4 regions of the Streptomyces sp. NPDC048636 genome follow, and region 4 is predicted to be linked to each of the others. Evidence: riboswitches for the same ligand, from Rfam matches in the RefSeq annotation. Region 4 holds a riboswitch; each other region holds the start of a gene.

Region 1 (4,830 bases), on a different contig from region 4:
GCTGAGCTTGGCCATCGCGCACAGATACGGTGCCTGTGGATCGCCCCGGTCCAGGGCCTGGGCGGCCTGGTGGACCAGCGCGCGGGCGGCGGCGAGTTCGGTCGCCATATCGGCCAGGCGGAACCGGAGCGCCTGGGCGTCCAGCAGCCGGTGGCCGAACGCCTCCCGGTCGGCGAGGTGGGCCAGACTGCGGTCCAGGGCGCTGCGGGCGCCGCCGAGGGAACAGGCGGCGATGCCGAGACGGCCGCCGTTCAGGCCGTTCATCGCGATACGGAAGCCGTCCCCGGTACGGCCGAGGAGCCGGTCGGCGGGCAACCGCACGTCCTCCAGGACGACTTGGCGGGTGGGCTGGGCGTTCCAGCCCATCTTCCGCTCGTTCGGACCGAAGGTGAGGCCGGGGTCGTCCTTGTCGACGAGGAACGCGGAGATCCCGTCGGCGCCCTCGCCGCCGGTGCGCGCCATCACCACATACACCTGGGAGGCGCCCGCACCGGAGATGAACTGCTTGACGCCGGTGAGCACCCAGTCACCGCCGTCCCGGACGGCCCGGGTGGTCAGGGCCGCCGCGTCCGAACCGGCGCCCGGTTCGGTGAGGCAGTAGCTGGCGAGGTCCTCCATGGCGCACAGCCGGGGCAGCCACCGCTCGCGCTGGGCCGCGTCCCCGTAGTGGTCGACCATCCAGGCGACCATGTTGTGGATGGAGAGGTAGCCCGCGATGGACGGGCACCCCGAGGCGAGGGTCTCGAAGACCAGGACGCCATCCGCCCGGGCCAGTCCGCAACCGCCGGACGCCTCGCGGACGTAGACCCCGCCGAGCCCCAGTCCGGCGGCCTTGCGGAGCACATCGAGCGGGAAGTGTTTGTCCTGGTCCCATCGGACCGCGTGCGGGGCGAGATGGTCCTGGGCGAAGTCGAGTGTGGTCTCGACGAGGGCTTGCTGCTCGTCGGTGAGCAGGGTGGTGGTCATCGCGCTCATCCCATCGTGGGAATGGTGAAGCTGGCCCCCTCGCGCAGCCCGGCGGGCCAGCGCGAGGTGACGGTCTTGGTGCGGGTGTAGAAGCGGATGGCGTCCGGGCCGTGCTGGTTGAGGTCGCCGAAGCCGGAGCGCTTCCAGCCGCCGAAGGTGTGGTAGGCGACGGGTACCGGGATGGGCACGTTCACGCCGATCATGCCGGTGTTCACCCGCCGGGTGAAGTCGCGGGCGGTGTCGCCGTCCCGGGTGAAGATCGCGACGCCGTTGCCGTAGGCGTGTTCACTCGGCAGGCGCAGCGCCTCCTCATAGTCCGCGGCGCGCACGACACAGAGGACGGGGCCGAAGATCTCCTCCTGGTGAACGCGCATCCCCGGGGTGACCCGGTCGAAGAGCGAGGCACCGGCGAAGAAACCGTTCTCATGGCCGGGCAGAACGAACTCCCTGCCGTCGACGACGAGTTCGGCGCCCTCCTCGACACCGAGGTCGACATAGGACCGCACCCGGTCGACGGCGTCCCGGCCGACCAGCGGGCCGAAGTCGGCCTCAGGGTCGTCGCTGCGGCCGATCCGCAACGTGCTGATGCGTTCCTTCAGACGGGAGACGAGGGCGTCGGCGGTGTCCTCGCCCACCGGGACGGCGACCGAGATCGCCATACAGCGCTCACCCGCCGAGCCGTATCCGGCCCCGATCAACGCGTCGACGGCCTGGTCCATATCGGCGTCCGGCATCACGATCATGTGGTTCTTGGCGCCGCCGAAGCACTGGGCGCGCTTGCCGTGGGCGGCGGCGGTGGCGTAGACGTGCGCGGCGATGGGCGTGGAGCCGACAAAGCCGAGCGCCGCGACGCGGGGATCCTCCAGGAGGGTGTCCACGGCCTCCCGGCCACCGTTGACCACATTGAGGACACCGGGCGGCAGACCCGCCTCCAGGAACAGTTCGGCCAGCCGCAGCGGGACGGACGGGGCGCGCTCGGAGGGTTTGAGGATGAAGGAGTTTCCGCAGGCCAGGGCCGGAGCCGCCTTCCACAGAGGGATCATCGCGGGGAAGTTGAACGGGGTGATCCCGGCCACCACACCGAGGGGCGCCCGCAGCGAGTGGACGTCGATGCCGGTACCGGCGTTGTCGGTGAACTCGCCCTTCAGCAGATGCGGGATGCCCGCGGCGAACTCCACGACCTCCAGTCCGCGCTGGAGGTCGCCATGCGCGTCGGCGACCGTCTTGCCGTGTTCGGACGACAGCAGCCGGGCCAGGGTGTCCTTCTCCCCCTCGACGAGCTGGAGGAACCGGAGGAGGACCCGGGCGCGGCGCTGAGGGTTCCACTCTCCCCATGCGCGCTGCGCGTGCGCGGCGTCGGCGATCGCCGCCTCGGTCTCCGCCCGGCTCGCGAGGGGGACACGGGCCTGGATCCCGCCGGTGTTGGGGTCGTACACCTCGCCGTAGGACCCCGAGGTGCCGGGGGTGTGCTTGCCGCCGATGAAGTGGGTCAACTCACGTGTGTGCGGGGGGTGTTGCTCGCGGACCATGAATGCCTGCTCTCGTCAGGTGATCCGGATGGCGCGCCGTCCCGCCGCACACGGACGCGGGGCGTACGGGTGCGAGGGCGGCGCGAGATCGCGTATGGCGGTGAACCGTCAGGTGGTGACGGCCGGATGCCGGAGAACTCCTCGGCGCGGCAGCGCCCGCAGGGCGGTTCCGCCGGGATCGTGAATGCGCACCGGTGCCATGCGTGTCAGCTCCATCCTCGTGGAAAACACGGAACATCCCGCGGCCGGTATCCTGACTCCCGGATCAGCGCGCGCCGTCCGCCTTCCCGACATCCAGCTCGTCAGTGGCGTTCTGCTCGACGGCGTACTCCCCGGTCACAGTGGCGGGACCGCGCCGGAATCACACCGGCTTCCCTGCACCGCGGGCCTTCCCCACGACTATATAGTTGGACGTCCTAGTAAATCCAGCACATCCCGCACACCGGCCGTCGGCCCGGATCAGTGCGGCGCGTACGCATCGAAGTCGGTGCGGGCGACGTACGCGGAGAAGTCGCGGGGCGAGCGGCCGAGCGCCTTGTACACGCCATCGGTAACCGTCGCCCCGCGCTCTTCGCGGATGTGCCGGAGCACGGTGATCACTTCGTCGGCCACCGAGTCCTGGTATCCGGCAGTGGCCAGGTCGGCGCGGTAGGCGTCCTCGGTCACGGGGACGAAGCGCAGCGGCCGACCCGCGGCGCGGGCGATCTCCGCGACGGCCTCGGCGAAGCTCAGCGAACGCGGTCCCGACAGGATGTAGGTCTGCCCGGTGTGCCGGTCGTCGATGAGTGCCTCGGCCGCGACGTCGGCCAGGTCGTCGAGGTCGACGAAGGGTTCCCGGCCATCACCGGTGGGCAGCCGGAGCTCGCCCTGCTCGCCGAGGAGGGGGGCGAAGAAATCGAGCTCGGTGAAGTTCTGCGCGAACCAGGTGGGGCGCAGGATCGTCCAGCGCAGCCCGGAAGCGGTCACGGCCTCCTCGGTGGCGAGGTGTGCGCCGCCCATTTCGCCCCACGGCCGGGCGGAGAGCAGCACCAGGCGTCGGACTCCGGCGCGGCCAGCCGTGGCGGCGAAGTCGCGGACCTCGGCCGGTGCGCCGGGGCCTTGCGAGTCGACGACATAGACGGCGTCGATGCCGGTCAGGGCCGGCTGCCAGGTGGTGCGGTCGGCCCAGTCGAAGCGGACCGGGCCCCGCCGTGAGGCCACGGCGGGTTCGAGACCGCGCCGGCGAAGAGCGGCGGCGACGCGGCGGCCGGTCTTACCGGTACCACCGAGGACGAGAACGTGGGGAAGGTTTGTCGTCATGTCTCCAGCACACCTCGCTGGTGCGGCACAAGCGATGGCTGATGCGATCGATTCGATGTCCGCCCGTCTCATCCGAGCTGGTTTCCCGCCCGGGACGTCCGTACGCTGGGACGGCATGGATGATGTGTTGTCCGGACTGCTCCAGGACATCCGCGCCCACGGCGGGCTCTTCGACCAGTCGGCCCTCGTCCCTCCGTGGTCCCTGCGTTTCGGTGACGGGGCGCCGCTGTCCCTGCTGACCACGGTCCGCGGCGACGCCTGGCTGACGCCGGACGGCGAGGAGGCCGTGCCGTTGCGACAGGGCGATGTGGCGATCCTCGTGGGGCCCCAGCCCTACGACGTCGCGGACGCGCCCGGCAGAGCTCCCATGGTCTTCCAGAACACCGACAACCGTTGCACCGCACCCGACGGGACCCCGGTCACCGCGGATGACCTGCCCATGTGCGCGGAGCTGGAGGACCCCGAGGCCGGTGCGGTCCTGCTCAGGAGTGCCTACCCCGTTCAGGGCCAGGTCTGTGACCGTGTCCTGACCGCACTCCCCCGGCTCGCTCTGGTGCCCGCGGCACCGGAGCGCCCACTCCCCCTCGCGATGATCGAAACAGAACTGCGCAAGGATGTCCCAGGGCGACAGGTCATCCTCGACCGGCTGCTCGACCTGCTGCTGCTGTCCACGCTCCGTGACTGGTTCGACAGGCCCGAATCCCGTGCCCCTGCCTGGTATCGGGCGCATCGCGACCCCGCCGTGGGCCGGGCGCTGAAGCTCATCCATGGCGACCTCGCCCGGCCGTGGACCGTCGCGTCGCTCGCCGCCGAGGCCGGTATGTCCCGCGCCCGCTTCGCGCAGCGCTTCCACCGGCTCCTCGGGCAGCCGCCGATGGCGTATCTCACCGAGTGGCGGATCTGCCGCGCAGCCGACCTGCTGGCCGGCACTGACGCGACCGCCGACGCCATCTCCCGCCAGGTCGGTTACGCCAACGCCTACGCGCTCAGCGTGGCCTTCAAGCGCATTCTCGGTATCCGCCCCACCGAACATCGC
Region 2 (4,830 bases), on a different contig from region 4:
AGTCGTGGACGGTACGGCCTTCGCCGTCCTTGCCCCCGTGGTCGAGGAAGTCGACGACGCCCCGGAGCCTGGCGTTGTTCAGGCCGGTGGCGGCCAGCGCGTAGGCGCCGTCGATGGTCAGGCCGAAGTCGGCGCGGGAGGATCCGGGTCCGGCCGGGTAGTACTGGCCCTGTTTGAGGTTGGCGGCGCGGGTGAGGAAGGCGACGCCCTTCTTCAAGTCCGGGCCGTCTCCCACTCCCGGTGTGCCGGGGTCGTCGGTCGGGGGTTCGGTGGTGGGCGGCTGGGTCGGCTCCGTCTTCTTGGTGGAGAGTGTGCCGAGGCTGGTCCTGGCACCGGCGAGGACGGCTGCCGGAGTCGCATAGAGGGTGGGCTCGGTGGCGTCCGCCTCGAATCCGAAGCCTCCGCTGTCGAGTTGCTGCCGGGCGAGCCAGCCGACCGCGGAATCGGCGCGCTCGGTGTCGCCGAGGGCGCGCAGGGCCTGGGCGGCGTAGGCGGTGGCGATGACGCTGCCGTCGGTGGCGCCGGTGTAGCCGGGGAACGAACCGTCCTCGCGCTGCGCCTTCTTCAGGTAAGTACGCGCCTGCTGTACGGCCTTGTCCTGCCCGTCCGCCATGTGCAGGACCAGGGCGACCAATGCGGTGCTGGCGGCGTCCCCGTCGCAGTTCTCGCCGGGGCGGATCAGTACGCTGGTGACACCGCCGTCCTTGCACTGGACCTGTGTCAGCCGGGCGATGGCCTCCGCCGGAGGCGCCACCTTCGCGCGCAGCAGGGCGAGCGCGGACAGGGCCTGGCCGTCGGTGTGGGTGGCATGCTGGAAGTCGCCCTTGGCGGTGCAGCCGGGCAGGGCATCTCCGGACTCCGGTCCCGAGGTGCACACGTTCTTCTTCAGGTCACCGATCAGGTCGTGGCCACCGACCCGGCGGGGGTCGGCGTCGGTGATCTCGGCGAGGAGGGCCAGACGGGCGGCGGCGGTGGCGTCGGGTGCCTTGTCCTTGCGGTCGGGGTAGGCATAGTCGTCGGTGTGTGCCGTCAGGAAGGCGACGATCTTGTCGAGGGTCGCGCTGTTCCCGCCGGCCGCGGCCAGTGCGTAGGCCGTCTCGGTGGTCAGCGGGTACTGAGGTGTGTCGGCGCCGTCGTCGACGATGCGTTCGCCGTCTGTCAGCCTGCCGGTGAGCCACTTCGCGGCGGCGGGCAGATCGACCGCCCCGGCCCCGCCGGTAGGGGTACCGCCGGGATCGGGGGTGGTCCCGCCGCCACCCGCGCGGACCTCCTCCGGACTGAACGAGGGCTTGCCCGTGCTGCCCCCGACGTCGGTACCGCCGTACACCCAGGCGTCGACGTCGCCGTTGTTCGGCTTGCGGTCCATGGCGCCGTACTGGCTGTAGGTCCACTCGTCCTGTCCGCGCGATGCGGTCCAGTACGACCAGTAGGCGGTGGCGGGCGGGGTGAGGACACAGGCTTCCCGGTCCGGTGTCGGGTAATGCCGACCGGAGTTGAAGGAGCCGAAACCGATGCGGCAGATGAAACCGGGCCCATCGTGCTCAGTGCCGGTGGTACCGAATCCGGCCTCGTGGAGAAGGTCGTACCCGGTGGTCGGGGTGGTGTCGCAACCGCGCTCTACCTTGCCGCCGAACGGTTTGAAGTCCACGGCGACGATCGCGCCCTTGGCCGCGGTGCATTCTCCGAGGGGATCCGCGGTGGCCGGTGTGACCGCGACGAAGGTCACCGCCGTGCCCACCAGCAGGAGCAGCGCCGATATCAGCGCCACCAGGGATACGGTCGGTCTGGTGACCGCCCGCGCGAATCTTCGTTCGTCCGTCCCCACCACGGCCCCGGCCCCTCTTTTGTGTGCCCGGCGCGGGACAGAACGTGGCCGAGGGCCTTCACCACACCGCGGGAGGAACCCCGCCGTGGGAAAGCCGGCCGAACCACGCCGCAGTCCGCGACGGCGTATGTCTGTGAAGGAACACGCTCCAGGCATTCCGGCTCGCCCGGCGGGACCGGGCCTACGGTTGCGGGTCAGCGCCGGAATTCGACCGGCTTCCCCTGGAACTGATTGCGTATCAGCCGGATTGGAGCACGGATTCGCCGGGAGCGTCAAGGCTCATGTCAGGCTATCCGTCACCGTCCGGGGACGGGTCTGGCGGAAGCGGGATGTGTCGGGTACCGTCCTGCGCTGCCGAGTGGGGGAACCCGGTGTGAATCCGGGGCTGACGCGCAGCGGTGTCGGACGGCGGGGGCCGTCCCGAGCCCGAATGCCCATGCGGTGACATCTCTTTGGAAGCTGGTCCACGCGTTCCGGACGGCGGCCATACCCGCTGCTCCCACCGCTGATCGCGAGGGTCGCGCGCGGGGTCCCGGCCGGTGTCCCTCACCCTCAGGAGCAGGCCATGTCCCGTCCCGTGTCCTTCCGTCGCCCCGTGCTCACCGCCGCCGCGGCGGTGGGCGCCTTCGCCCTCACCGCGCTGCCCGCCGCGGCCACCTCCACTCCGGCGCAGATCGCCGCGTCGAAGACGAACGGCGTTGCCTACCTCAAGTCCCTCCAGGGGGCTGATGGTTCATACGCCGGGGCGGGGCTGTCCAACGAGTGGGCGTTCAGCGCGTTCGCCGCGGCCGGAACCGCGGCGGTGGACGTCACCCCCGGTGGTGACACGAGCAAGAACGCGAGATCCGTCTACCGCACCCTGCTGTCCAGCAGTACCTGGCCGTCCTCCTCCCCCGTGGTCACCGACTACGAACGGGCCACGCTGAACGCCTACGCCGCGGGCATCGACCCCAGCCGGGTCTCGGCCTCCCGCAATCTGATCGCCGACATCTACGGCTACTGGCAGACAGCCGAGACCGGGTACTTCGGCCCGTCGGCCAACTTCAACGGCACCGTCTTCGCCGCCCTCGCCCTGGGCGGCGCCAAGACCCAGTCCGGTCACACACGGGTCCCGCAGTCGCTGCGCGATGCGATGGTCACCCGCCTGCGCGCCAACCAGCACAACGACGGCGGCTGGAACTACAGCAAGGCCGAAGGCGATCCGGGCCAGCTTGCCGCGCCCAGCGACATCGACATGACCGGCGCGGCGATGGCGGCCCTGTGCACGTCCGGCGTGCCCCGTACGGACTCCGACATCGTGCAGGCCAAGGCATTCCTCAAGAGCAAGCTGGTGGCGAACAGCGGATCCTTCAACGCCATGTTCGGCGTCAACACCGACTCCAACGGCTGGGCCGTCTCCGGCCTGAACGCCTGCGGAATCAACCCGCAGACCGGCGACTTCCTCACCTCCATGGGCAAGACACCGGTCGACTTCCTCATCGCGCAGCAGTTCAAGCCCGGCGGCGGCTTCAAATACCTGCCCAGCGACACCAGCCCGTCGCCGTACGCGTCGATCGACGGCCTGCGGGCGGTCGCCGGGGGTGGCTTCACCTCCGCCCCGCCCGTCCCGACCACCGCGGGCGCACCGCAGTGGGTGAGCCAGAGCTCCTTCACCTCCGGCACGACGACGAAGCTGGCACTGACGGTGGACGACGGCACCGGCCATCTCAAGGTGTGCTCCGTCGCCCTCACCCCGACCGGCCCGACGACCACACTCGGCGCCGTGCTAGACGCCGCGACGGGCGCCGCCACCCCGTCAGGCTGTGTGACCTCCGTGACCCCGTCCTCCGGTACGGGCACCATCACCGCGATCAACACCAAGGCCAACAGCGGCTCCAACACCTGGAAGGTCAGCGTCGACGGCTCCGCCTTCACCGCCGCCACACGTGGCAAGGCGGTGGGTGTCGGCGACACGATCGCCGTGCGCTGGGGCGCCTGACCACGTCAGGGCGGTGAGCAGGGGACCCACGATTCGGTGGCACGCACCGACCGCTTCCGCTCCGGGAGCAGCACGTTGAGCGGAGAACCGAGCGCGTCGACAAGTGAGTGCAGCGTGGCCTCCGATCGCCGCCGCTACCCGGGGTCGTTACATCGGGATCTCGAAGTGCACCGTGGCGACGCCCGGGCCCTGTTCGCCGGTGGTGCGGGCGTCGAACACCTCCTTGGCCAGGCTTCGCCAGAAACCTTCCGCGCCGTCGATGTTGACGTTCGTGTGGAGGTAGACGCGGTCATAGCCAGGGGTGTCCGCGATGAAGTCACAGGCCGCGTCGACCAGGGTGCCGGCGAGTCCGCGACGTCGGTGCTCAGGATGCACATAGACACGGACCAGTTGTGCGGTGGTGTCCTTCGGGTAGCGCTCGGCGAGCCGGCGGGGGTGCGGCGGGTGGGCGGGGCCGCCGGACCGTACGCCGGTCGTGGCGACCACCTCGCCCTGGTGGACGGCCACGAGCAGCAGATGCCGCGGGTCGTCGAGATACGTGCCCTTGATGTCCACCGTGTCACGGTGCCACTGGGGTACGTATCCGTAGCCGAACTCCCGGTAGAAGGTGTCGAGCATGACCCGGCGCGCGCCGTCGACGTCGTCCGGTGTCGCGGGGCGCACGGTGTACTCCTGGTGCGCGGTGTGTGTCACTGAGGGTTCCTCCCTGTCCGGCCTGGGCCGAGCGTGCGGCAGCGCGGGCGGCGGGATCCGGTGCCCGCGCCGCCCGGACGCCGCCACACTAGTCAAATGAAAACGCTTTTCAAAAACGCTGGGCGTGTCTCACGGCACCGAGGGCAGACCGGGCCCCGCACAGCGCACATCCGCCCTCGGCTCCGCCCCGTCGACGAGGTACGTGGCCACGGCGTCGTCGACGCAGGCGTTGCCCCGGCTGGCGAACACGCCGTGGGAGTAGTCGTTGTCGAGGGCGACCAGGCGTGAACCCGGCAGGTGATGGCGCATTCGGCGCGCCCCCTCGATGGGCGTG
Region 3 (4,830 bases), on a different contig from region 4:
GTTGACCGACCCGAGGTTGCACACGGCGGTCTCGCCGTCGTCGGTGACCTCCAGGATCTCGGTGCAGAGGTTGGAGGAGTGGACGACCTTGCCGGGCTCGGCGGTCTGGTTGGCGGTGCGGTTGGCGGCGTCCTTGAAGGTCATCCAGCCGTTGCCGGTCTGCGCCAGGGTGCGCATCATCCGGGAGTAGAGCTGGCGCGCCGGGACCTGCTTGACCGCACGGCCCTCGGCCTCGGCCCGGCGGTACGCGGCGTCGAACTCCTCGCCCCACAGGTCCACCAGCTGCGGCGCGTCGGCCGGGGAGAACAGCGACCAGTCGGCGTCCGCCTCGACCCGGCGCATGAACTCGTCCGGGATCCAGTGGGCGATGTTGAGGTTGTGGGTGCGGCGGGCTTCCTCACCGGTGTTGTCCCGCAGCTCCAGGAACTCCTCGATATCCGCGTGCCAGGTCTCCAGGTAGACACAGGCCGCGCCCTTGCGCCGGCCGCCCTGGTTGACCGCGGCCACCGAGGCGTCCAGCGTGCGCAGGAACGGCACGATGCCGTTGGAGTGCCCGTTGGTGCCGCGGATCAGCGAACCGCGGGCCCGGATACGGGAGTACGAGAGCCCGATACCGCCCGCGTGCTTCGACAGCCGCGCGACCTGGTGGTAGCGGTTGTAGATCGAGTCCAGCTCGTCCAGCGGCGAGTCCAGCAGATAGCACGAGGACATCTGCGGATGCCGGGTGCCGGAGTTGAACAGCGTGGGGGAGCTGGGCAGGTACGACAGGGTGCTGGTGAGCCGGTACAGCTCGGCGACCTCGTCCACGGCCCGCTCGCTGAGGTTCTCGGCCAGCCCGCAGGCGACCCGGAGCAGGAAGTGCTGCGGGGTCTCGATCACCTGACGGGTGGTCGGGTGGCGCAGCAGATAGCGGCTGTACAGGGTGCGCAGTCCGAAGTAGCCGAAGCGGTTGTCGGCGCCGTCCGCCAGCGCCCGGTCCACCAGGGCGTCCAGCCGGGCGGCGTGGGCGGTGACGAACTCGGCGGTGGAGTCGGCGATCAGCCCTTCGCGGTGGCCCACCGCGACCGAGGCCGAGAAGGAGAGCGCGCCCTGCCCGGCCGCCTCTTCGGTGATCGCCAGGGCCAGCAGCCGCGCGGCCAGCCGGGAGTACTCCGGCTCCTCCGCGATCAGCCCGGCCGCCGCCTCGGTCGCGAGGGTACGCAACTCCGCCTCGTCCGAGCCCGGATGGCGGCCGCGCAGGGCGGCGGCCGCGACCTTGCCGGGGTCGGTGGCGGGCAGGTCGGCGGTGAGCCCGGTGAGGGTCCGCAACAGGGCGGTACCGGGCGCGTCGGCCGCTGCCTGGGAAGCCGCTGCCTCTGAAACCGGATCGGCGGGCGCGATGGTCACTGAAGTGTTCTCCCTCGCTCGGCTGGGGCCAGGAGGGAGGAGCGATGGCCGCGTACGGGCATGGCGAATCCGCACTACCGTACGAACGCACACCGCGCAGCGTCCAACGGCCCAACCCGCGAGGCCCGGACGTGTTCAGACGGCCGTCGGCAGGTCATCGGACTCACGGGTACACAAATGCGCACACGTACACCGTTGCGGGACAGTTCCGGATTCCCACCGGATTCCCCTGCGTCGACAGCGAGCACGAGCATACATCTTGTGTCGGCCGACGCACGCGCCCCCACATCTTGTGTCGTCCACAGGAGAGTTTCCCACGTATGTGCTATTGCGGGGTCGCTTCCCCCCGCTGTTCCGGGGCCTTCTCCCGCCATCCGGCAAGGGCTCGGGCCAGCTGGGAACGGTAGTCGGCGTAGCCGCGTTCGAAGGTCTCACGGCGGTCCGGACCCGGTGTGACGGTGCGCGCGTCGGCCTGCCAGCGCTCCGCGTCGACCGGCTCGCCGAGGCACTCCCAGGCGACCGCGACCGCGCCGCGCGCCCCCACTTCGGGTTCGTCCGGGATGCGCACCGGACGGCCGAGGACGTCGGCGAACAGCTGGGTCCAGGCCCGGGACCGGGTGCCGCCGCCGCACAGCGCGAGGCTCGCGGAGAGCCCGGCCGCCTCCAGGCAGTGACGGGCGGCGTAGGCGATCGACTCGCAGACCGCGCGGACCGCGTCGGCGCGGGTCGAGGCGAGGGTGAGCCCGTCGAGCCGTCCCCGGGCGCCGGGTTCGACGAACGGCGCCCGCTCGCCCGCGCCGGACAGGAACGGCAGCGCGGTCACCCCGCGCGCGCCGGGCGGGCTGCTGCCGAGTATCGCGTCCAGGTCGGCGGTGGTGGCCCCGGTGAACTCCAGCGCCCATTCCAGGGCCGCGGTGCCGACCATCGCGGGCATGGCGCGCAGCCAGCGTGTGGGGTCGGGGGTGCACAGCCACATGCCGGCCGGGTCGGCGGCCGGGTCGAACCGCGCGTCGTCGGTGAGGACCTGACAGGCCAGTGTGGTGCCCACGATCAGCAGACCGTCGCCGAGCTCCCGCACCCCGCTGCCGATGGCACAGGCGGGCAGGTCGTAGGGGCCCGCGCTGACGGGGAGTCCGGCAGGGAGTCCGAGCAGCCGGGCGCCCTCCTCGTGCAGCGGGGCGAGTGCCCCGGGCGCGGCGGGCTCCGGCAACAGCCGTGCGTACGCGGCGATTCCGCACATCTCCAGCGCGTCTTGGACATAGCGGCGGGTGGTGACGTCGAGGAACGGCAGCGAGGCGTCGGAGGCGTCCACGCCGATCACCCCGGTCAGCCGCTGGGCGACCGCGTCCACGCAGTAGCCCGCGACCTCGGCCCGCTCCAGCGACCGCGGTTCGTGCTCGGCGAGCCAGGCCAGCAGCGGGGCGTGGCAGCCGGGGAACACCCCCGAGCCGGTGCGCGCCCACAGCGCGCGCAGGGTGCCGTCCGCGCGCCAGCGGGCCACCGTCCCGCCCGCCCTGCCGTCCATCCATGAGATCGGCGGACGCACCGCCCGGCCCGCCGCGTCCCGTAGCCACAGACCGTCCCCCTGGCCGGTCAGGGCGAGTGCGACGGGGGGTGCGGGAAGGGCGGCGGCGACCTCCCGGCACACCTCGGCGACGGTGCGCAGCACATCCTCCAGGTCCTGTTCGACCCGGCCGCCGGGCCGCCGGTCCAGGCGGCTGGGGCGGCTCGCGGAGGCGATCGCCCGCCCGTCCCGGCCGAAGGCCACGGCCTTGGTGACCGAGGTGCCGATATCGACTCCGATCATCACCCGCGCGGTGCTCATGGCGTACGGGCCTCCGTGGCATCGAGGTTGGCGGGGAGGGCGGGGTGGGCGAGCCGCTCGCCGCGGGCGTACCGGGCGACCTCGGCGGCGGTGATGGCCGCCGCGCGGTGCGCGGTCTGCCGGGTGGCCCCGGCCAGGTGCGGGGTGGTGACGACGTTCGGCGCGGAGTGCAACGGCCAGTCGGCGGGCGGCGGTTCGATGTCGTACACGTCCAGCGCCAGCGCGCCCAGCCGTCCTTCGCGCAGCGCGTCGGGCAGCGGGGCGTAGTCCAGCAGTCCGCCGCGCGCGGTGTTGACCAGGACGGCGCCGGGTCTCATCCGCGCGATCCGCCCGGCGTCCATCAGCTGGCGGGTCTCGGGGGTCAGCCGGGCGTGCAGGCTCACCACCTCGCTGCGGTCGAGGAGTTCGTCCAGGCCGACCGGTTCGACGCCGTCGGCGCGTACCGCGTCCGGATCCGTGTAGGGATCCGCGACCAGGACGCGGGCGCCGAAGGCGCGCAGGACGCGGGCGACGATCCGGCCGATGGCCCCGTATCCCACCAGCCCGACGGTGGCGCCGGCCAGCTCGGTTCCGGCCTCCTCGTACGCGTAGAGGTCCCCGCGCCAGCGCCCGCCGCGCAGTTCGGCGTCGGCCGCGGGGATCCGGCGCATCGCGGCCAGCATCATGCCGATCGCGAACTCGGCGGCCGCGGCGGCGTTACGGCCGGGGGCGAAGCTGACGGCGACCCCCGCGCGGGTGGCGGCGGCCAGGTCGACGTTGACCGGGCCGCCGCGTGAGACGGCGACCAGACGCAGCCCGGGGCGGGCGGCGAAGACCCGCTCGGTGAAGGGCGCCATCTGCGTCACACACACCTCGGCGCCCGTCAGCGCCTCGATGAGCCCCTCCTCGGTGCCGCTGGCCTCGGTCACCCCGGCCACCGGGCCGAACGGCTCGTGCGGCCAGGGCAGGGTCAGCTCGGCGATCTCCAGTCCGACCGCGTGGTCCGGGGCATCCGGGCCTTCGGGGCCGAGCCGGTCGTGGAGGGCGGTGGCGATCAGCCGGGGGGTGACGAAGTGGTCTCCGGCGGCGAGGACGCGCATAGGGGCCTTCCTTCGGTAATACATCACATGAACGATGCTAGATTTAACATCCCAGACTTGATCAGGCAATGGCCGACGCGTGGGAGGCCCCCGGAATGACCACCCGACTGCTCCTCGTACGCCACGGCGAGACCGTCTGGCACGCGGAGAACCGCTACGCCGGAATCTCGGATGTGGCCCTCACCGAGCGCGGCCACCGCCAGGCCGCGGCGCTCGCCCGCTGGGCCGGGGAGCGCGGGGTGGACGCGGTCGCCTGCTCCCCGCTCAGCCGCGCCCGGCTCACCGCGGCCCCCGCGGCCGAGGCGCTGGGCCTTGTGCCCGAGGTCGTCGAGGCACTGCGCGAGGTCGACTTCGGCTGGGGCGAGGGCCGCACCATCGCCGAGATGGAGGCCGAGGACCCGGCCCGGGTGCGGGCGTTCCGCGCGGACGCCGAGACCGGCGCCTTCCCCGGCTCGGAGCCGCCCGGCGCGGCCGGGGAGCGCGCCGCCGCGGCCCTGCGCGCCCTCGCCACCGCGCACCCCGGGCGCACGGTGCTCGTCG
Region 4 (4,830 bases):
GATCATCCGCACCGCGACCTGGCTGACGTCGGAGGGGAGGCCACCGAGATCCGCCTCGGCGCGGATGGTGGCAAAGGACGCGCGGTAGATGGCCGCCCCGTCCTTCTCGTAGTCGAACACTGTGCCCTCGATCATCTCGTTCCGCGGGCCGCCGCCACGGCGTCGGCCACCTGCTCTGCTGTCACGTCCACGCCTGTTCCGTCCGAGCCTGTTCCGTCCGCGCCGTCCGTGGGCCCGGGAGACTCCGCCGTCTCCGGTGCCGTCTCCGCTGTGCCCCGTACGGTGACGCGATAGCCCTCGCCGGTCGCCAGCGCGTCCACCCAGTGGCCGCCCGGATGGCCGCAGCGCCGCTCACAGCCGGAGAAGTACACCGGCGGCAAGGCGGTATGAGGCCCGCCGTCCGCCGCGGCGCCCGCCACCGTCCGCTCGGCGTCGGCGCGCACATCGGCCAGCGACTTCGCGCAGCCGGGCAGACCGGTGCAGGCACCGACGCCGAGCCACCGTGAGTCCGGATCGGTCACCAGCCCGGCTTCGGCCAGTGTGTCCGCCGCGGCCAGGGCGCCCTGCCGGGTGAACCCCGGGAGCACCACGCCGCGCCAGGGTGTCACACGCAGCTCATCGGCCCCGTCCCGGGAGGCGAGCGCGGCGAGCAGCCGCCACTGTGCGGCGCTCATCCGGCCGAGCGGCACCGCCACGGACACCGTGTGGCGCCCGTCCGGTCCGGCCACCGTCCCCGGCGTGGGGCCGTGGTGTGCCGCTCCCGGACCGAGTTCAGGTGGTTCAGGGCCGGTGTCCGTGTGATGACCGATGCCCGCCTCGCCGAGTCGTGCCGCCAATCCTTCGGCCGTCACGGCGTGTTGCGCGGGGAGCTCCCACACCCGCCAGGCCCGGATGCCGCTTTCGTCCGCACAGATGAGGAATTCCAGGGCCGCCAGCGCGGCGGCGCGCGGTGCGTCCCCGGCCGCCGTGACACGCACCACGGCACCGGCCGGACCTTCGGATCCGGCGGATCCCATCCGCAGTACGGCGCCGCCGTCCGGTGTTGCGATCAATGTCACATCCGCGCCCAGGGCGGCGATATCGCCCCGTCCGTCGTCCAGCGCGAACAGAAATCGCCCCGACAACTCCGACAATCTCGACAAGCCCGTCGACTCGCCGGGTCCGGCCGCGCAGAGCAGCGCGTCCAACTCCCGTGCCCACACGGAGGTGTCGGCGTGTCCGGCGCCGTCGAGACCGGCCAGCGGTGACGCCACGATGTTGCGCACCCGGTCGTGCGCGTCCGACGGCAGCAGTCCGGCCGTCCGCAACCGCTCCGCCAGCCGCGCTCCGCACCCCTCGTCCAGCCCGCGCAGCTGGAGATTTCCCCGGGAGGTGAGGTCCACCCGGCCATCGCCCAACTCCTCGCTCGCCCCGGCGAGCGCCTCGGCCTGACAACCCGTCAGCAAGCCTCCGGGCAGCCGGATACGGGCCAGTGCGCCGTCATGCGCCGAGTGAAGCCGCAGTGCGCCGGGGCATGCGTCATCGCGCCCACCGCGAGCGGCAGAGACCGCCCGGACCGCGGCGGAGCGGGCCCGGACACCGGCGACGGGCGTTTGATCCCCTGGTGGGACGGTTGTCGGGGGGAGGGGCATGGCGGCGAGCATACCGACGATTCCCCGGCCCTCTCCGTCCCGTGGCAGGTCAGCAACGCTTACTATGCTCAGCGGCGGGCCGTCCCGGCTCGCCGGACGCAACAGACGGCGTCAGGGGAGGAAGCCGGTGTGATTCCGGCGCGGTCCCGCCACTGTGAGCACGGCAGCAGCCGGGCGAGCCAGGAACTCCCGCCGTCTTCAACCCGCCCGGGGCGCGGACCCCGAGGAAGGCGCCGAGCCATGATTCTGCTGCTGTCGACGTCCGACACCGACCTGCTCAGTGCCCGTGCCGCCACGGGCCCGGTGCCGTACCGCCTGGCCAATCCGGCCCGGCTCGCACTCGACGACCTTCCCGGCCTCCTCGAGGGCGTCGACCTCGTCGTCGTACGGCTGCTCGGCGGTGTCCGCGCCTGGCAGGAGGGGCTCGACGTACTGCTCGCGGGCGACCGTCCCGTGGTGGTCCTCACCGGTGAACAGGCCCCGGACGCCCAGCTCATGGAGGCGTCCACGGTCCCGGTCGGTATCGCCGCCGAGGCCCACGCCTACCTCGCCCACGGCGGTCCCGGAAACCTGGATCAGCTGGCCCGCTTCCTCTCCGACACCGTGCTGCTCACCGGCCACGGTTTCGCACCGCCCGCCCCCGCCCCCACCTGGGGCGCGCTGGACCGCACCGCGCGTACGGCCGGCGGCCCCACCGTGGCGGTGCTCTACTACCGTGCCCACCACATGAGCGGCAACACGGCCTTCGTCGAGGCCCTGTGCCGGGCCGTGGAGGACGCCGGGGGCCGTCCGCTCCCGCTCTTCGTCGCCTCGCTGCGCGCCCCCGAGACCGAGCTGATCGAGGCCCTCGGCGCGGCCGACGCGGTGGTCACCACCGTGCTCGCCGCCGGTGGCACCCGGCCCGCCGACGCCTCCGCGGGCGGCGACGACGAGGCGTGGGACGCGGGCGCGCTCGCCCGGCTCGACGTCCCCGTGCTCCAGGCGCTGTGTCTGACCGGTTCACGCACCGCCTGGGAGGCGAACGACGAGGGGCTCTCCCCGCTGGACGCCGCGACCCAGGTCGCCGTCCCCGAGTTCGACGGCCGTCTCATCACCGTGCCGTTCTCCTTCAAGGAGGTCGACGAGGACGGGCTGCCCGTGTACGTCGCCGACCCCGAGCGCGCCGCGCGTGTCGCCGGAATCGCGGTACGACACGCCCGGCTGCGCCACATACCCGCCGCGGAGAAGCGTCTCGCGCTGGTGCTCTCGGCCTACCCGACCAAGCACTCCCGGATCGGCAACGCCGTCGGCCTCGACACCCCCGCCAGCGCCGTCGCCCTGCTGCGCCGGCTCCGCGCCGAGGGCTACGACCTCGGCCCGGAGGAAGGGCCGGACGCGGTCCCGGGTCTGGTCTCCGGCGACGGCGACGACCTGATCCGCGCCCTCATCGACGCGGGCGGCCATGACCAGGAGTGGCTGACCGAGGAGCAGCTCGCCGCCAACCCGGTCCGCGTCCCCGCCGCCGACTACCGCCGCTGGTACGCCACCCTGCCCGAGCAGCTGCGCGACGCGGTCGAGGAGCACTGGGGGCCGCCGCCCGGCGAGATGTTCGTCGACACCAGCCGCAACCCGGACGGCGATATCGTGCTGGCCGCGCTGCGCCACGGCAACCTCCTGATCGTCATCCAGCCGCCGCGCGGCTTCGGCGAGAACCCCATCGCCATCTACCACGACCCCGATCTGCCGCCCTCCCACCACTACCTGGCCGCCTACCGCTGGATGGCCACCCCGCGGGCCGACGGCGGCTTCGGCGCCGACGCCATGGTGCACCTGGGCAAACACGGCAACCTGGAGTGGCTGCCCGGCAAGAACGCGGGGCTGTCCGCCGCCTGCGGCCCCGACGCCGCGCTCGGCGATCTGCCGCTGGTCTACCCGTTCCTGGTGAACGACCCGGGCGAGGGCACCCAGGCCAAGCGCCGGGTCCACGCCACCCTGGTCGACCACCTGGTGCCGCCGATGGCCCGCGCCGACTCCTACGGGGATATCGCGCGCCTGGAGCAGCTGCTCGACGAGTACGCCGCCATCTCCGCGATGGACCCGGCCAAGCTGCCCGCCATCCGCGCCCAGATCTGGACCCTGATCCAGGCCGCCAAACTGGACCACGACCTCGGTCTCGAGGACCGCCCCGACGACGACGGCTTCGACGACTTCCTGCTCCATGTCGACGGCTGGCTGTGCGAGGTCAAGGACGCCCAGATCCGCGACGGTCTGCATGTCCTCGGTGCCGCCCCGACCGGACCCACACGTGTCAACCTGGTGCTGGCCATCCTGCGCGCCCGCCAGATCTGGGGCGGCACCACCGCGCTCCCCGGGCTGCGCGAGGCGCTCGGCCTGGACGAGTCCGCCGCCACCCGCACCGGTGCCGACGACGCCGAGGAGCGCGCCCGCACACTGGTCCAGGCGATGGAGGACGCGGACTGGGACCCCGAGGCGGTCGAGAAGGCCGTCCTCACCCTGCCCGACGCGCAGCGCACCCCGGTGAGCGCGATCCTCGACTTCGCCGCCCGCGAAGTGGTGCCGAGGCTGGCCGCCACCACCGACGAGATCGACCACGCCGTACACGCGCTCGGCGGCGGCTTCGTCCCGGCGGGCCCGTCCGGCTCCCCGCTGCGCGGTCTGGTCAATGTGCTGCCGACCGGCCGCAACTTCTACTCCGTCGACCCCAAGGCGGTACCCAGCCGCCTGGCCTGGGAGACCGGCCAGGCGCTCGCCGACTCGCTCCTGGAGCGCTACCGCGCCGACAACGACGGCCGGTGGCCGACCTCCGTCGGCCTTTCGCTGTGGGGCACCAGTGCGATGCGCACCTCCGGCGACGACGTGGCGGAGGCGCTGGCGCTGCTGGGCATCCGCCCGGTGTGGGACGACGCCTCGCGGCGGGTGACCGGGCTCGAGCCCGTCGAGCCCGGCCAGCTCGGCCGCCCGCGGATCGATGTCACTCTGCGCATCAGCGGTTTCTTCCGGGACGCGTTCCCGCATGTCGTCGGGTTGCTGGACGACGCCGTACGGCTCGCCGCCTCCCTCGACGAGGCCGACGAGGACAACTACGTACGGGCGCACACCCGCGCCGACCTCGCCGCCCACGGCGATGAGCGCCGCGCCACCACCCGGATCTTCGGCTCCCGCCCCGGCACCTACGGCGCCGGGCTGCTCCAGCTGATCG

The links. A riboswitch is a leader RNA that binds a small molecule or an ion and turns the genes downstream of it on or off. The one in region 4 is predicted to bind cobalamin.
Region 1: linked by a shared signal. The riboswitch ahead of AB0C66_RS14840 (CoA-acylating methylmalonate-semialdehyde dehydrogenase) and the one ahead of cobN (cobaltochelatase subunit CobN) in region 4 are both predicted to bind cobalamin.
Region 2: linked by a shared signal. The riboswitch ahead of AB0C66_RS23450 (prenyltransferase/squalene oxidase repeat-containing protein) and the one ahead of cobN (cobaltochelatase subunit CobN) in region 4 are both predicted to bind cobalamin.
Region 3: linked by a shared signal. The riboswitch ahead of AB0C66_RS03620 (ribonucleoside-diphosphate reductase subunit alpha) and the one ahead of cobN (cobaltochelatase subunit CobN) in region 4 are both predicted to bind cobalamin.

What each region holds. Positions count from the first base shown of each region.
Region 1 covers NZ_JBEZHR010000004.1:477,490-482,319, forward strand. The annotation lists gene AB0C66_RS14835 (acyl-CoA dehydrogenase family protein) at 1-966, opposite strand, end outside; gene AB0C66_RS14840 (CoA-acylating methylmalonate-semialdehyde dehydrogenase) at 972-2,495, opposite strand; cobalamin riboswitch at 2,721-2,895, opposite strand; gene AB0C66_RS14845 (NAD(P)H-binding protein) at 2,955-3,794, opposite strand; gene AB0C66_RS14850 (AraC family transcriptional regulator) at 3,910-4,830, shown strand, end outside.
Region 2 covers NZ_JBEZHR010000008.1:289,858-294,687, reverse strand. The annotation lists gene AB0C66_RS23450 (prenyltransferase/squalene oxidase repeat-containing protein) at 1-1,768, opposite strand, end outside; cobalamin riboswitch at 1,955-2,095, opposite strand; cobalamin riboswitch at 2,187-2,261, shown strand; gene AB0C66_RS23445 (prenyltransferase/squalene oxidase repeat-containing protein) at 2,391-3,803, shown strand; gene AB0C66_RS23440 (GNAT family N-acetyltransferase) at 3,951-4,421, opposite strand; gene AB0C66_RS23435 (alpha/beta hydrolase) at 4,626-4,830, opposite strand, start outside.
Region 3 covers NZ_JBEZHR010000001.1:782,978-787,807, forward strand. The annotation lists gene AB0C66_RS03620 (ribonucleoside-diphosphate reductase subunit alpha) at 1-1,386, opposite strand, end outside; cobalamin riboswitch at 1,517-1,657, opposite strand; gene AB0C66_RS03625 (FGGY-family carbohydrate kinase) at 1,712-3,211, opposite strand; gene AB0C66_RS03630 (2-hydroxyacid dehydrogenase) at 3,208-4,290, opposite strand; gene AB0C66_RS03635 (histidine phosphatase family protein) at 4,386-4,830, shown strand, end outside.
Region 4 covers NZ_JBEZHR010000016.1:139,243-144,072, forward strand. The annotation lists gene AB0C66_RS31300 (precorrin-8X methylmutase) at 1-135, opposite strand, end outside; gene cobG (precorrin-3B synthase) at 132-1,643, opposite strand; cobalamin riboswitch at 1,690-1,840, shown strand; gene cobN (cobaltochelatase subunit CobN) at 1,872-4,830, shown strand, end outside.